Regions from separate parts of the Mesorhizobium sp. C372A genome, predicted to be linked through region 3. Evidence: predicted binding sites of a transcription regulator. Region 3 holds the regulator's gene; each other region holds the start of a gene.

Evidence for each region. Region 3 encodes LexA, which represses DNA repair genes until DNA is damaged. Its sites were predicted from a motif close to TGTTCNNNNTGTGTTCNG; they were not measured.
Region 1: the regulator LexA is predicted to act here: its motif matches at 1,284-1,301, upstream of parE (DNA topoisomerase IV subunit B).
Region 2: the regulator LexA is predicted to act here: its motif matches at 2,323-2,340, upstream of NLY42_RS02480 (DUF3072 domain-containing protein).
Region 4: the regulator LexA is predicted to act here: its motif matches at 2,808-2,825, upstream of NLY42_RS29125 (PA0069 family radical SAM protein).

Annotation. Positions count from the first base shown of each region.
Region 1 is NZ_CP100475.1:4,129,486-4,133,580, forward strand. Features, by position in the region: gene parE (DNA topoisomerase IV subunit B) at 1-1,213, opposite strand, end outside; gene cpaB (Flp pilus assembly protein CpaB) at 1,471-2,376, shown strand; gene NLY42_RS19605 (type II and III secretion system protein family protein) at 2,455-3,855, shown strand; gene NLY42_RS19610 (hypothetical protein) at 3,860-4,095, shown strand, end outside.
Region 2 is NZ_CP100475.1:533,525-537,619, forward strand. Features, by position in the region: gene NLY42_RS02465 (hypothetical protein) at 1-174, opposite strand, end outside; gene NLY42_RS02470 (hypothetical protein) at 839-1,072, opposite strand; gene NLY42_RS02475 (nuclear transport factor 2 family protein) at 1,825-2,010, shown strand; gene NLY42_RS02480 (DUF3072 domain-containing protein) at 2,079-2,288, opposite strand; gene NLY42_RS02485 (NADP-dependent oxidoreductase) at 2,531-3,448, shown strand; gene NLY42_RS02490 (hypothetical protein) at 3,654-3,884, shown strand; gene NLY42_RS02495 (DUF982 domain-containing protein) at 3,884-4,095, shown strand, end outside.
Region 3 is NZ_CP100475.1:4,636,385-4,640,479, forward strand. Features, by position in the region: gene NLY42_RS22255 (GntR family transcriptional regulator) at 1-658, shown strand, start outside; gene lexA (transcriptional repressor LexA) at 864-1,646, shown strand; gene NLY42_RS22265 (ComEC/Rec2 family competence protein) at 1,640-4,095, opposite strand, start outside.
Region 4 is NZ_CP100475.1:6,016,090-6,020,184, reverse strand. Features, by position in the region: gene NLY42_RS29135 (F0F1 ATP synthase subunit B) at 1-472, shown strand, start outside; gene rnhB (ribonuclease HII) at 726-1,424, opposite strand; gene NLY42_RS29125 (PA0069 family radical SAM protein) at 1,579-2,733, opposite strand; gene NLY42_RS29120 (glycosyltransferase) at 2,884-3,387, shown strand; gene NLY42_RS29115 (hypothetical protein) at 3,640-4,095, shown strand, end outside.

The sequences.
Region 1 (4,095 bases), 510 kb from region 3:
CGAAGGGATCGCGGATGGCGGTCTCGACAATGCGAATGGCTTCGATCGTTGCCAGCCTGTCCTTGGTCTGGCCGACGAATTCCGGCTCGCGAATAAACACCGACAGCATGCCTGCCGCCGAGATCATCACGTCTTCGGAGGTGACGATCGAGGCGCGCTTGTTGCCGACCAGGTCGGCATAGGCCCGAAGCCCGCGCGTCAGCACATTGCGAAAGCCGGCCTCATGCGTGCCGCCTTCGCCGGTCGGGATGGTGTTGCAGTAGGAGTTGACGAAGCCGTCACCGCCGAACCAGGTCACCGCCCATTCCAGCGAGCCGTGGCCGCCCTGTTTTTCGCTCTTGCCGGCGAAGATCTCGCGGGTCACCTGGAAGTCGTCGCCAAGCGATGCCTTGAGATAGTCCTTCAAGCCGCCGGGGAAATGGAACTCCGCCTTGGCGGGCGTCTGGTCCTTTTCCTTGATCAGCGATGGGTCGCAGCTCCAGCGGATCTCGACGCCGCCGAACAGATAGGCTTTCGAGCGGGTCATGCGATAGAGCCGCGCCGGCTCGAAGGCGGCGCCCTTGCCGAAAATCTGCTCGTCGGGATGGAAGCGGATTTTGGTGCCGCGCCGGTTGTGCACTTCGCCGAGCTGCTCCAGCCCGCTCACCGGAACGCCGCGCGAGAACCTTTGGCGATAAAGCTGGCGACCGCGCGCGACCTCGACTTCGAGATGGTCCGACAGCGCATTTACGACCGAGACGCCGACACCGTGCAGACCGCCGGAGGTCTCATAGACCTTGCTATCGAACTTGCCGCCCGAATGCAGCGTCGTCATGATGACTTCGAGCGCCGGCTTCTTGAATTTCGGATGCGGATCGACCGGAATGCCGCGGCCATTGTCGGTAACGGTCAGAAACCCGTCGGCCGACAGCTCGACATCGATGAAGGTGGCATGGCCGGCGACCGCCTCGTCCATCGAATTATCGATGACCTCGGCAAACAGATGGTGCATCGCCTTGTCGTCGGTGCCGCCAATATACATGCCGGGACGGCGCCGCACCGGCTCCAGCCCCTCCAGCACCTCGATGTCGGCGGCGCTATAGCCCTCGCTGCCGTCCTTGGTCGCGGCAGGACGCTTCGTGGCCTGCACCAGCGGGTCGGCCGGGCGCTCCGGTGTCCGAGCCGGTTGGGGCTGCTTTTCCAGATTGCCGAAAAGATCGTTGTTGTCGTCCATGCCTGCCATAGAATCCGGTGCCGCGAATCACCCGTCGATACTGCCACGCTTTTCGGCGCCAAGCGACGGAAGTTCCTGTTACGTTCGGGGATTAAACCCTTCTTATCCTAAAACCTTTCGATAACCAAGCTGGCGGAAATAGGTCCCTGCGGAGCGGGCGCGATTCCTGAATCTTTAACAAAGCGGCCTAGCGTCGCCTCAACAAAACAAAAGACCACGAATGTCAGGGGTTGGTTGTGAGGGGCAAGGCCATAACGATGATTGGCATCGCTGCCGTCTTCGGCGCGATTTCAATCTTTGCCGCGGATTTCTGGGTGAAAAGCCAGGCCAAGGCCGATGCCGAAGAGAAAACGGCGTCGATCCCGGCGCCCGCCGTCCCCAAGATCGTCTTCAAGACCATCGTGGTGGCCAACGCGCCGTTGCGTTACGGCATGGAGCTTGACCGGGCGCAGCTCAGCGAAATCCCATGGTCCGAGGATTCGGTGCCGCAGGGCGCGTTCACCACAGTCAATGCATTGCTCGCCGAAGGCAGCCGCGTGGTATTGTCGCCGATCGAGATCAACGAGCCGGTGCTGATCAGCAAATTGTCGGGGCCGAACGGCCGCGCGACGCTATCCAACATGATGACGCCCGGCATGCGGGCGGTGACAATCCGCACCGACGAGATCGCCGGTGTCGGCGGCTTCGTCATGCCGGGCGACCGGGTCGACGTGGTGCTGACACGCGATGCGGGCGAAATCCAGGAAGTGGCCAAGAACGCGCAGGGCGCTGCCGGATCGACCGTTACCTCCGAGATCGTCGTCTCCGACGCCAAGGTGCTGACCGTGGGGCAGGGCGCCGACGAGCGCCAGACCACACCGCAGATCGCCAATTCCGTCACCATCGAGGTGACGACCGAAGGCGCGCAGAAAGTGGCGCTTGCCCGCACCGTCGGCACCTTGTCGCTGTCGCTCCGCTCGGCCGCAGACGGAGGGGCCGCCAAGGACGGCGTCACCACCATCTCGTCCTTCGGCGGATCGGTCGCCTCCGGCGTCCAGGCCGCTGCCGGCGCGCTGTTCACTGCCGCGACCAAGGAGCCTGAGAAGCCGAAATTCAAGACGATCATCGTGACGCGCGGCACGCAGGTCGAAGAATACCAGGTTCCTGCGCGGGACCAGCAATAACTGCCGGTGGGGACCGGGCGAGGGACGGGACAGATGTCGGGACTTCATGCATTTCGAACTACGAAAGGGCTGCGCCCAATGCGGGCGCTTGCGGTGGGGGCTTGCCTGGCCGCGGCCGCAATGCTCGGCCTCAGTGCGCCAGCCAAGGCCGACAACGATATCGTCCATGTCTCGTCGACAACGAATGCGTCGATCAAGGTAGCCAAGGGCAAGCCGAAGACGGTCATGACCAATGCCGCCTTCTACCAGATCGTCATCGGCGATCCGGAGATCGCCAACGTCAATCCGCTGACCGACAAATCCTTCTATGTGCTGGGCAACAATCTCGGCACCACCGGCATCGCGCTGTTCGACGAGAACAAGCAGTTGGTCGGCACCGTCGACATCGAGGTGACGCTGGACACCGACCAGCTGGCCAGCACCATTCGCGCCAGCGTGCCGGACGCCAAGATCAAGGTCGGCTCGGCCAATGGCCGCGTCGTGCTGTCGGGCGAGGCCGATGACGCGGTCGCCGCCGAGAAGGCAAGCAAGATCGCCAGCCGCTTCTCCGGCAATGAAGAAGTGATCAATTCGGTCAACATCTCGTCCTCGCAGCAGGTTCAGCTCAACGTCCGCTTCGTCGAGATCAATCGCCAGGCCGGACAGGATCTCGGCGCCAAATACAGCGCCAATTTTGCTTACGGCATTGGCGGGCGCGACGTCACCATCGAGCCGGGCTCGGTGCCGGGAGCCGGCAATGGCGAGATCATCGGCCGGCTGCTGTCCAACGGCCTGTCGATCGACGTCGCCATCAAGGCGCTGGAGGAACGTGGTCTTGCCAGGCGGCTGGCCGAGCCGAACCTGATCGCCCGCTCGGGCCAGACGGCAAGCTTCCTCGCCGGCGGCGAGTTCCCGATCCCGGTCTCCGAGGACAATGGCAAGATTTCCGTCAGCTACAAGAAATACGGCGTCAGCCTCGACTTCACGCCGACGGTTCTCAAGGACGGGCTGGTGAGCCTCGACATAGCGCCGGAAGTGTCCTCGATCGATGCTTCGGCCTCCTATAATATCGGCAATATCTCGGTGCCGGGCTTTATCGTGCGCCGCGCCAAAACATCGGTCGACCTGAAGAACGGCCAGAGCTTCATGATCGCCGGCCTGCTGCAGTCACAGAACGACATCACCACGTCGCGTCTCCCCGGCCTCGGCAAGCTGCCGGTGCTCGGCTCGCTGTTCTCCTCCAAATCCTATCAGCGGCGCGAGACCGATCTGGTGATCATCGTCACCCCCTATCTGGTCAAGCCGGTCGATCCGTCGAAGAAGCTGCTCGAGCCGACCGACGGCACGCAGCCGGCCAGCAATGTCGACTATTTCCTCAACAACACCGAGGAAGTGAAATCGTCCGAAGCCAATCGTGCAGTGGCAATGGCCAGCGGCAGTACGGCACAGCCGGCCGCGGTCACCACCGTCGGGCATTTCCTCGACCTGCCGAAGGATTGAAGCCATGCGCGTGGAATCATGCATCGCCCTGCTGATCGCCGGCCTCGCCGGCGGCTGCACCAGCGACGACTATGTCCGCTCCGAGGGACCGACGATTGCCGCCGGCAACGCACAGGCCGCCAATACGGCCATGCAGATGGTCGATCCCTGGAAATACGGCGTCCAGAACACCAGGCTGCTGGTGCCGGCGCAGCGCAGTGAGGCGGCAGTCAACGCCGCCGACCAGGCTGCTGCTGCCAA
Region 2 (4,095 bases), 2.5 Mb from region 3:
CGGCAATTTGGCGGTTCCGGTCGGCCTGCAGTCCAGCTCGAGCACCTGCTTCTTGGCCGAGTGCTTCGTAGAGCAAAGGTCCGTGGCGTCACTCACCACCACCTTCTTCTCCTTGGCAACAGCGACACCAGTCCCAGCGATCACGATCGCCGCGCAAAACACAGCAACTCTCATCATACTCCCCACGTTGTGCCTCCCCAAAAAGGCTGAGCCTGACGTTACGGCACATTTAAATTAGCGCAAGCGAATATTAGCTGCCTAGTCCCTTCACATCGGCTCTGGTCGCCTCCCCCTTGCTGCCGGCGCCTTGCGATACCGGCAGCGCGATATGGTAGGATGGGCGCATGCCTGCTCATGATCGGAGGGCCGATGTTCATGACTTGAGCTCGACATGGCAGAGGACTGCAACCGTCAAGTTTCCCAGGTCGTCGTGGCGATGAACGATCGCGTCGAGGATCGCTTAATAAGCGGCGTTTACTAGGTTCCGCTGGTCTAGCCCTACGCGATCACACCATAACCACGTGATGACAAATCAGCCATGTGTGTGGCGCGGCGGGCCTGTTCCGCTTGTGGCCGGCGCCTACCCACCCGGGTTCCCCAACCATGGCGTCGGCCATTTTCGTTCTCTCAGCGATTATAAGCCTTTGCTATAGGCCTATGTGTTGGCTGGATGGTGAGATCGCTGTTAGATCGCCTCGTTCGTTTGGATGTTTCGCTGGCGTTGGCAGGAGGCGCATATGTTCGCCAGCCGGCGGATACCACACCGCCCCACCGGTCAGGCCCAGCGCGCCCGCTGCAAAGTCCCGCAGACGGCTGCTGGGCCGCTGGCGGGCAGCGGCTACTTGCTGACGATCCAATCCACCAAGCCAGTTTCGATCAGCTCGAACCAATCGTGCACCAGGGCCTTGGCTAAATCGCGCCATTGACACTCAGGCGTACGGGAGACGGCAACAGTAGAAGGGTCGGCATCTTCCCAGCCTCGCGCCACGTCATCGCGATGACGTTGACGAAGGCGCATCAGCAAGGTGGCCGTAGTGGCCGCTTGAGCGATATCTATGGGCGTTGCAACCATCGCAGCCTCCCTCAAAGCGATGGCAAACCCCTCACTAGTAAGCCCGCTCAGACTCTCTCTGCAATCAAAAAAAGAGTTGTCCTCGCTCCCTGTTCTGTCATCGCAATGAAGGACGACATCTTCGAGCACCCGCAGCACACCTGTCGCATGGAAAAAGCTGTAGGCGTTTATAGGTGCTTGGGGAATCCGCCGTTTGTTTGCGTTGTGGAGCGGGACAAAGCAAGTTACTCACTCAGGCTGGCTACCGTGAAGCGGGGCACCAGCCCGACTTCCACGCGTTGCCGTGGGAAGCTGAACACAGGGCCGTCAAAGAAAGGCAAGGTGGACGCGACGGCGCTCGCTGAACGCATTCGGGAGCCGGCTGCGTCGCGTTCACACCCGGCGCTATGTCGCTTCTAGGCCCGCTCTGTCGCTACTTTGTGCGCAGCATATTGTGGGAACTCTGCCTCGGCCCACGCACTCAGTGGCTGACCAGAACGAGCGCATCATCGGCCTAACCGTTTAGGCTGTAGAATTTGTGTGTGCGCTCGTATCGAGATGCAGGTGATGTCGCAGCCGAAACGCGCTGCTTCCTTCTCGATCCGCCCCATCAGTTTGGCGCCGATACCAGCACTGCGCATCTCGGCGTCGACACCCACATGGTCGGCCTACGCCCACTTTCCGCCCATACCCGGTTTGCTGATAGAGCGGGTAGATAGCCGCGATCTCTTCGAGCTCCATGGCTGAGTGTCGATGCCTATGTCGGCGAGGTGATGAGTGCGACCTTGCCGCCGAACACCAGCCCCAACTGGGCAGTCGCATCGCTCGACATTACGGGCGATGCAGCTACTGCGAAGGTCGAGCACGAATTTGGAACCACAAGGTTCACCGACGATCTTTCTCTGCTCAAGATCGCAGGAGAATTGAAGATCCTTAGCAAACTCTACCACCTCCACTAATACGACCGTCCAGATCAGAGGCCAAATACCGCAAAACTGACCAACCTGTCGTAGGTCTCCCAGCGCCTTTAGAGCTTGAGCTCAGTCCTTAGCGCGTCGATTCGCTTCGAGGCCTCGGCTTTGCTTAGATCTTCGGCGTAGCCTCTGTCGTCGCCCGCCTGCTCACATAATGTTTTCAAGTAGGAAGCTTGCGACGGAGTCATTGGCTCGTCTCCCGTCGTCCATTCGTCAGGATCCTTGCTGATAGCTTCGCCTTTGGCTCGGGGTGTAGTTTGCATGACGCTCTCCATGTTGGGAACGGCACAACGTATTTGATCTGCTTTTGTTCCACATGCTTGAAGTGTCTGAGATTGCGATGGCAGGGGTGTTCACGAACGCAAGTTTACCCGTGCTGGAAGAATCCGACGAGATTGCTTAGCTTCCGCTCGCGGTCGCCAACGATGAACTCAACGCCAACTCTGCGCGAGACATCGAAGACCCTCCGCGCCCGCAATTTACCCCAACGGTGAGGAGACGCCCAATGAAAGCAATCGTAGCGACGGACCAGACTGCAGGAACGGCCGGGATGAAGTTGGTGGAATTGCCCGAGCCTCGGGCGGCAATTAACGACGTGGTCGTACAGGTTCATGCGGCAGGATTCGTCAACACCGAACTGGAGTGGCCCTCGACGTGGGCCGACCGAGCCTTCCGTGACCGGACCTCTTCGATCCTCGGCCACGAACTGGCTGGTGTGGTCACTGCGCTCGGCTACGGCACTACGGGGCTTTCTATAGGTCAGCGGGTGTTCGGCCTCGCGGACTGGCATCGCGACGGCACCCTCGCCGAGTATGTTGCCATGGAGGCCCGTAACCTCGCGCCGCTGCCCGGCGATGTCGACTTTACGGTGGGCGCTAGCCTGCCGATCTCCGGCCTAACCGCATGGCAGGGGCTGTTCCAGCATGGCCGCATCAAGGCCGGGCAGAGCGTTCTCGCGCATGGCGCTGCCGGTGCCGTCGGTTCGATGGTGGCGCAGCTTGCCAGGGAGGCCGGAGCCTATGTGATCGGCACCGGGCGGGCCGCCGACCGCCAGAAAGCGCTCGACTTCGGTGCAAATGAATTCCTCGACCTCGCAAAAGACACCCTTGAAGATGTCGGCGGCGTCGATCTGGTGTTCGATGTCATCGGCGGCGATGTCCAGAAGCGATCCGCAACGCTCGTCCGGGCCGGAGGTATCCTTGTCACAGTCGTCGGACCAACGGATATTCGACCTGCAGACGGCCTGGCGGTTGACTTCGTCGTCGAGGCTGATCGAGCCCAGCTTTCTGAGATAGTGCAGCGGATCCGCGATGGACGACTGCGGACGAACATCGGCAAGGTTTCGAGCTTGGATGATGCCATCGGCACCTTCAACTCAACGGACCGACGCGCGGGCAAGACCGTTGTCCGCGTTCGTCCGTGAGAACTTGGGAGAGAGGCGGGCCCTCGCTCCTTATGGTCGCGTCGGCAGCTGACACGGTGAGGTGCAAATCAGCGCCTGTCGCGGGATTTAGCCATCGTAGGGCGGTGTTTGCGGGAACCTACTTTGTACGTTTCCGACTCTTGCCTTTTTCGGAAAGTGACCCACAGAATAGCTGATTGAGGTTCTATCTCTCTGGGAGGATGGGATGGACATTCAAGCACCTGTTCGGCCTACGCAGCAAACGGCCAAGGAGCTGGTCCGCGAGGTCCTGTTGGGCTCTCAACCCGGCGACATTATTTCCGTCAAAGCGACCATTGTAGCGGTCCGTGAGCGCGGCGGCGATCTTCTCGAAACTGACTGCCAGTTAGTCGAAATGATCGTCAAATCAGCCTCCGTTTGGGGACTGTTCATCGCCTTTGACGTTCGAGAGGCGTGATGCCCCACCGTTGGTTCAACCCTCCGGTTTATGTGAAGACTGAGCGCCCGGGGCTTCGCCTTGGTGTCAACCGGGTTGATGCCGCCGCCGAGGAGCTCCTAAAGTGGTCCAATCGTGGCCCCAAGTGGCGGCTGCCGGCCGAGGCTTGCCTATCTGCGATGGATGGCAAAATGCCGGGTAATGACTTCCGGCTGCTGTTCGAAGCCGCGGC
Region 3 (4,095 bases):
GCTGCGCAACACCTACGGCATCGGCTGGACGCCGTTGCGCGAGGCGCTGTCGCGGCTGGAGGCGGAACGGCTTGTGACCGCCATCAGCAACCGCGGGTTTGCGGTCGCTCCCGTCTCTCGGGCGGAGCTCGAGGATTTGGCGCGTGCGCGGCTGGTGGTCGAACTGCCCCTGCTGGTGGAATCGATCGAGAAGGGCGACCGTGAGTGGGAAGACGCGGTCGTTGCCGCCCACTATCGTCTCTCACGGTGCGGGTCTGTTCTCGACGATCCATCGGATGATGCGGTCGACGCGTGGTACGAAAAACACGATGCCTTCCATGCGGCGCTGCTCAGTGCCGCGACATCCAGCTGGCTGCTGCGCTTCAATGCGACGATTTCCGACCAATTGCATCGCCATCACCGCTTTCTGGGTCTGGCCCCGACGCTGCGCGCCGCCGCCGGCCGCACGGATGGCCACCGGAAGGCCGTGGCGGCCCTGCGCGACGCCGTGGCGATCGAACACCATACCGCCCTGATGGAAGCGGCCCTCGATCGCGACGTCGAACGTGCGAAAACTCTGATGACCGCTCACATCGGCTACACGCTGCAGGTCTATGCCCAGAGTGAACCCGGCGCGGATGCTGCGCAGCCCCGTCCGAAAAGGAAGCGGCGATCGTAGCCGACGACGCAGGGCACCTTGTCTTTGTTTCACCCCGTTGCCGGCCAACGACTACGAGCGCCGCTCGCGGTGCCGAACGTTACGCTGAACAAAACGTCAACACATTCATTAAACTTTAAAAGGTTGCGGAACACAACTGGAACAGATAGTGTTTGTTCTGGGTTTGTTTTTTCTGATTCTGGTTTCAGAACCCCTGGGGGCCGCGATGCTGACGCGCAAACAACATGAGCTTCTGATGTTCATCCATGAACGCCTGAAGGAGAGCGGAATCCCGCCGTCCTTCGATGAGATGAAGGAAGCGCTTGACCTCGCCTCCAAGTCCGGCATCCACCGCCTGATCACGGCGCTTGAGGAGCGCGGTTTCATTCGCCGGCTGCCGAACCGGGCGCGCGCGCTGGAAGTGCTGCGGCTGCCCGACTCGATCGCACCAGGCCTCAATGCGGCGAGGAAGTTTTCGCCGAGCGTCATTCAGGGCAGTCTTGGTCAAACCGGCCAAGGGCAAGGCGGCCAAGGACAAGGCGCGATGGGCCAAGGCGGTCTCGGCCGCCAGATCAGGCCGGGCTCGCCGTCGCGTTCGATGTCTGCCGGCAATGACGATGCCGTTTCCTCGATTTCAATCCCGGTGATGGGACGCATCGCCGCCGGCGTGCCGATCGACGCCATCCAGCATCAGACCCATTCGATCTCGGTGCCGCCCGACATGATCATGGGCGGTGAACACTACGCGCTCGAGGTCAAGGGCGATTCGATGATCGAGGCCGGCATTTTCGATGGCGACACGGTCATCATCCGCAATGCCGACACAGCCAGCCCCGGCGAGATCGTGGTGGCGTTGGTCGACGATGAGGAAGCGACCCTGAAACGCTTCCGCCGCAAGGGCGCCTCGATCGCCCTGGAAGCCGCCAACCCGGCCTACGAGACCCGCATTTTTGGACCGGACAGGGTGAAGGTGCAGGGCAAGCTTGTCGGATTGATCCGGCGCTACTGAGCCGGCTTGGGTTTGTACTTTTCACGCTGGTTGTAAGGCGGCAGGCCGCGCGCTTCGCGGGAGAAGCGGCGTTGCTCGTGCCAGGGGCGATACGGCTTGTCGACGGCGAAGCGGATGGTTGGCGCTGCAGCTGCCGATTGCGGATCGAAGAAGACGGCGGCGCTGCCGTCGCGGGCCAGCTGTTTCTTCGTCACGACCAGCACCAGCGGGTCGCGGCACGGATTGTAGGCCGTGGCGTCATCGATGACGATCAGGCTAGCGAAGGCACAGGCCGGCCGCGCCGTCTTGCGGTCTTTCGCAAGCGCTACAATGGCTCCGGAAGGGTGCCGGGCGATACAGAGATCGCCGGTGCAATAGAAGGGCGAGCCGGGCGGCAGATCGAGCGGATCGAGATCGAACCGCGTATCTGTTGCCTCGAAAATCTCAGGTGGGATAATGGTTTCGGCCCGCAGCGCCCGTTTCCAATTGTCCGTGGTGAATTCGTTGGAGCGTTCGCGGTTGAGGGCGAGTTCGCCGCCACCGATCGGCATGGCCACCAGATGCGCATCCTCGGATATGAGCACGTCTGGCGTAAGCACCTGCGGCACCGTCAACAGGCCGGCCAGCGCGAAAGGCACGGCCGCCAACCTGAGCCAGGTGGTGGCCATGGTGGCGATGACGAGGGCGACCGCCACTAACAGCACCGAGCGGATGGAGATCAGCCCGACGGCGTCGACCGGCGAGCGCTCGGAAATCCAGGCCGATATAGCGATCATCGCCATCAGACCTTTGCCCATCACATAGAGGAACGGCCCGTCGGCGCCGAACGGCATCGCCAGTGCGCTGAGCACGGCAAAGGGCATGACGATCAACGAAACAATCGGCATCACGGCCAGATTGGCGATCAGGCTGAGCGGCGACACACGCTGAAAATGCCAGATGGCGAACAGCAAGGTTGCACTGCCGGCGATGATCGAGGTCATTGCGAGGCCGCCCATGGCCAGCGCGAATTTTCGCGACAGGAAGCCGACGAAGGAGCGCTTTGCCGGCGGCGTTCTCACCTTGTCGGCGCGGTAATCGGCCCAGCCGGCATAGGCGCCGACAAGGGCGGCAGTGGCGGCAAACGACATCTGGAAGCTGGGACCGACCACCTCGTGCGGCGACACCAGGATGACGGCAATGGCGGAGATCGCCAGATTGCGCATGGTGAGTGCGGCGCGATCAAACAGCACGGCGACAAGCATGACCGCCAGCATGATGAAGCTGCGCTCGGCGGCAACCACGACGCCTGAAATAACGAGATAGGCGGCGATCGAGACAAGCGCTGCCGCGGCCGCATATTTCTTCACCGGCCGGCGCGAAGAGAAATCGGGAAACAGCGCAAAGGCGCCACGCAGCAACGCCATGATGGTGCCGGCAACCAGCGCCATGTGCAGGCCGGAGATGGAGATGATGTGGTAGATGCCGGTGCGCCGCATCGCTTCGTTGACCTCGTCCGGGATGCCGGCGCGCACCCCGACAATCAACGCCGCGGCAATCTCGCCTTCGGCGCCACCGATCTTGCCCCTGATATGGTCGGCAATGTTTTCGCGCGCGTTCTCGATTGCCGAGGAGAGCCATGCGGTCAGCGGCGGCGGTCCCTGCGTAGCAATGGTTTTCGGATTGCCGAGAAAGAAGCCGCTGCCGCCGATACCGGTGAAATAGCTGTCGAAGGAGAAATCGTAGCTCTCCGGCCGCACCGGACCGGTCGGCGGCAACAGCCTGGCATAGCCGGTGATCAGGGAGCCGGCGGTCATATCGGCGGGAACGGTCCGCGCCGAGAGCCTGACCCGCTCCGGGGCGTAGCGCAGCTCGGGGTAAGCGGTCGAAACCACGTCGAGCGTCAGCCTGATGCGGCCGCTTTCCATCTGTTCGAGACTGACGACGCGGCCGGTCAGCCGTGTCTGAATCTCGGAGCCGAGCATCTGCGTTCCGGCGCGCCAGGTCTCGACCTTGGCGGCGACGACGCCGAGCGCGCACAGCATCGCGGCCATGCAGAACAGATGCGTCCTCGGCCGCGATCGCGTGGCGACAGCGCAACATGTCGCCAGCACCACAATGGCGATTGGCTGCGCAAAGCCCGGCTCGCCGGCCAGCGAGAAGTAGACGATGACGCCGGCTGCCAGGAAAACCGGGACCAGCAGGAAGGCGACGCCCCGGTCGAGCTCCGTGTTGGCGGCCACGGCAAGGCTGCGGCGGAGCGCGGGCCATGACGGGCGGCGAAGCCGTCTGCGCAGTCGGGCGATAGATCCGGGCGCTGTGACTTGCGCCGGCAACGCGTCACCGGGCAGCGCGGGCGCTATGCCGGGATGCGGCTCAGGCAGCGCGAGGGGCAGCGGCTCGGCATAGGGACTATCGGCAAACAGCGAGCGTTCGCTGACGCCTGCCTCGGCGCCTTCGCCTTCCTTCGTGCCCCGGCCACGTCCAGCCA
Region 4 (4,095 bases), 1.4 Mb from region 3:
AACGCTTTGGGCAACGGTTGCCCTCGTCATTTTCCTCGGCGTTGCCGTTTACATCAAGGTGCCAGGCCTGATCGCCAAGTCGCTCGACGCCCGTGCGACCAAGATCAGCGACGAGCTTGCGGAAGCCCGCCGGTTGCGCGAAGAGGCCCAGCAACTGCTCGGCCAATACCAGAAGAAGCGCAAGGAAGCAGAGCAGGAGGCCGCAGCCATCGTCGCTGCCGCCAAGCGCGAGGCCGACATGCTTGCCGCCGAGGCGCACAAGAAGACCGAAGACTATGTCACCCGCCGCACCGCGCTTGCCGAGCAGAAGATCGGCCAGGCCGAGCGCGAAGCCGTCGCCGAAGTGCGCGCCAGCGCCGTCGACATCGCCGTCGAGGCGGCCCGCACGCTGCTTGCCGGCAAGATCGACGCCAAGGCCGGCGCCGACCTGTTCAAATCCGCGCTGCAGGATGTGAAAGCCAAGCTGAACTGAGCGGGATTAGCTCGCTGACATCGAGCCGCTTGGGTGACCTGGCGGCTTTTTTGTTTGGCGAGGCGTCGAAGCCGCCAATCTCCCCCCTTGTGGGGGAGATGCCCGGCAGGGCAGAGGGGGGCGCTGTCCCGCCGGCGTTTCCAGATTTTCTATTTCGTGTTACGGATTCCTTGCATCGGCAGGTTTACTGAAAGGTCGCGTTCCTTCGCGCCCCCCTCTGGCCTGCCGGCCATCTCCCCCTCAAGGGGGGAGATTAGCTGTCCAACCCGACAAACCCTTCTTCTTCCACCACCTCAACCCCACCCAGCCTGAACGGCGCGAATGATGCCCGGTGCAGCCTTGCCACCGGCCCATGCGCTTCGATCGCGGTGCGGTGCCGCACGGTGGCGTAGCCCATATGGACCTCGAACCCGTAGCGCTCGTGATGGCTGCCGCAGCCGCACATCATGCGGTCGCGCATCACCTTGGCGACGATCGAGGCGGCGGCGATCGATTGCGAGCGCTGGTCGCCCTTGATCAGCGCGCGGCCTTCGCAGAGGAGGCCCGGCGGCACATCGCGGCCATCGGCCAGCGCCAGCTTCGCCTGGATCGGCAGGCCGGCAAGGGCGCGGCGCATGGCTTCCAGGCTGGCCTTGAGGATGTTGCTGCCGTCAATGCCTTCGGCGCTGACCGAGGCCATCGACACGCCGAGCGCTGACCCCAGGATTTTCAGGAACAGCGCCTCGCGCTGCAAATGGTTGAGCCGTTTGGAATCGTCGAGCCCGTCGGGAATGTTGGCGGGATCGAGGATCACGGCCGCCGCCACCACCGGCCCCGCCAGCGGACCGCGGCCGGCCTCGTCCATGCCTGCCACCGGCCACAGGCCTTCGGCCATCGCCTTCGTCTCGAAGGAGAAATCGGGCTTTTCGACGATTTCGAAAAGAAGCGGAGAATCGGAACGTGCGCGAGCCATGTTGCGGCGAGGTTCGCATCGGCTCCGATTCTCCGCAAGTCCCTCCAGGGTCGAGTGGGGCAAGACCGGGAGGGCACCGTCTGCAGGCCGGGGGACAGGCCGGACGGGATTCTTGGGTCGCCTGACAGCCACGAGGGCAGGGCAAGCGCTACTCTCAGAGCAGCATCAGCTGCTCGGTCGCCTTGGCGGCGGCGACAAACTGGTCGGTTCGGAGCGTGCGCCGCTCGGCGTTGAGGCCGAGCCGCTTGGCCGTGATCTCGAAGCGCCGGCCGATCTGCCAGGCATAGGGGCCGGCGCCTTTCATCCGCTTGCCCCATTCCGAATCATAGTCCTTGCCGTCGCGCATCGAACGGATCAGCGACATCACGTGCCGGTAGCGGTCGGGATAATGGCGCAGCAGCCAGTCCTTGAAGATCGGCGCCACCTCGAGCGGCAGGCGCAGGATGACATAGCCGGCCTCGCGGGCGCCTGCGGCGCGTGCCGAATCGAGGATGCGCTCCATCTCCTGGTCGGTCAGGCCGGGAATGATCGGCGCCACCATGACAGAGGCCGGGATGCCGGCATCGGAAAGCTGCCGGATCGCCTCAAGCCGCTTGGTCGGCGTCGACGCGCGTGGCTCCATGGTGCGCGCCAGCATGCGGTCCATCGTTGTCACCGACAGCGCCACCTTGGCCAAGCCCCGTTCGGCCATGCGCGACAAGATGTCGATGTCGCGCGTCACCAGATGGGATTTGGTGACGATGCCGACCGGATGGCCGCGCGCCTCCAGCACTTCGAGGATCTCGCGCATGATCCGGTATTGTTTCTCGATCGGCTGGTAGGGATCGGTGTTGGTGCCGATCGCGATGGTGCGCGGCTGATAGCCATCCTTCGACAGTTCCTTGTCGAGCAGCCGCGCCGCATCCGGCTTGGCAAACAGCTTCGCTTCGAAATCCAGCCCCGGCGACAGGCCCATGAAGGAATGCGTCGGCCGGGCGAAACAATAGACGCAGCCATGCTCGCAGCCGCGATAGGGGTTGATCGAGCGGTCGAAGGAAATGTCGGGCGATTCGTTGCGGGTGATGATGGTGCGCGGCTTCTCGACCTGCACTTCGGTCTTGAACGGCGGCAATTCCTCCAGCGAATTCCAGCCGTCGTCGAACACATCCCGGCTGACCGGCTCGAACCGGCCGGACGGGTTGATGCCCGCGGAACGGCCGCGGTTGCGATCCGGACGGACGCGCATGCCGCTCTGTTCGATCATCGCATTGGCCATCTCGGCTCGCCCTGCTCCGAAAGCAGCAATGTCCGCACGCACGATATGTTCCATTTTGGCCCTTTCCCAAGGACTGTCGGCTGGCTGTCGAATCGCTCTGTTCATGAAAATAATCCTATTTCGCTGATGAGAACAAAGCAAGAACTTTTTCGTTGGGCCAGGCAAAACTGGCGCTGCGCCGGGCTTTCCGCTATTCGGCTAAAAATGCTCAGCGTTCTCATCGAAACCCGGGATGACGAAGAAGGCCTTGCCCGCACGCTCGCCTCGTTGATCGGCGGCGCGGTCGAGGGCGTGGTGCGCGATGTCATCGTCTGCGACACCGGCTCGACCGACCAGACGCATCGGGTTGCCGATCATGCCGGCTGCCACTTCGTGGCCGGCGGCATTGCCGCGGGAATCAGGCAGGCGAAGGGTGACTGGCTGCTGTTTCTGGAACCCGGCGCAAGGCTGGCGGAGGGCTGGATCGACGACGTTGTCGCTCACACGGCGCGGCAAACCATGCCGGCGCGCTTTTCCCGTGCGCGCGGCAGCCGCACGCCGTTCCTGTCACGGGTGTTTTCGGGCAACCGGGCGCTGGCCGAAGGGCTGGTCATCAGCAAGCGCCAGGCCGCTGCCCTGTCGAAGAACGCGCACAGCGCCGAAGCCCTTGCGCGCGGTCTCGCCACCAGGCGGCTCGACGCCGAAATCTGGCTGGCGCCGAAGAAGTGATGTTTCTCCCTTTTCCCGTTCCCAGGGAGAAGGGTGCCCGAAGGGCGGATGAGGGGCAGCGTCGGCGTCTCATCCGCATTGGCACGGTCGCAGCACCATCCCTCTTTTTCGCCGCAAAAAGCTATTGTGCATTGCACAAAAGCTGACGCGGGATTAGCATTCCGTTGATGCGGGATATCGGGGTTTGGGTAGTGCCGGAGCGGTAAGCAAGCGCCGCGTCGTCGTTGCTGCCGTTCATATCTGAGGACCCCGATGAACCTTTCGTCCCCTGACAAATCCGGCGCCCCCAGTCTGGAAGCCATTGCCCGCAACGGCAGCCTGCTCCGCCGCATTGCGGTGCGTATCCCGACCTATCTGTCCGACCTGCGCGAAAATCCCGCATGGCTGCCGATGTTCGTGCTTGCCCGCACCATGCCGGCGCGCAAGCTGCACTGGCTTGGCGCCAAAGCCGCGCGCCCTGCGCAGAGTGCCGGAGCGACGATGTTCAGGGGCGTCGACCTCAAGTCGATCGTCGCGGCGCTGCGCGCCGATGGCCTGTTCTCCGGACTGGTCCTTCCGCAGGCAATCCACGAAGAGATCGCTAGCTTTGCTCAGAGCACGCCGTGCTTCGGCAATTTCGACCGCCGGCTCGAATTCATGCCCGGAGAACACGCAGAAGCCGAGAAGCGGTTCGGCCGCTCTTTGCTCAGCGGCCACTATTTCGAGCGC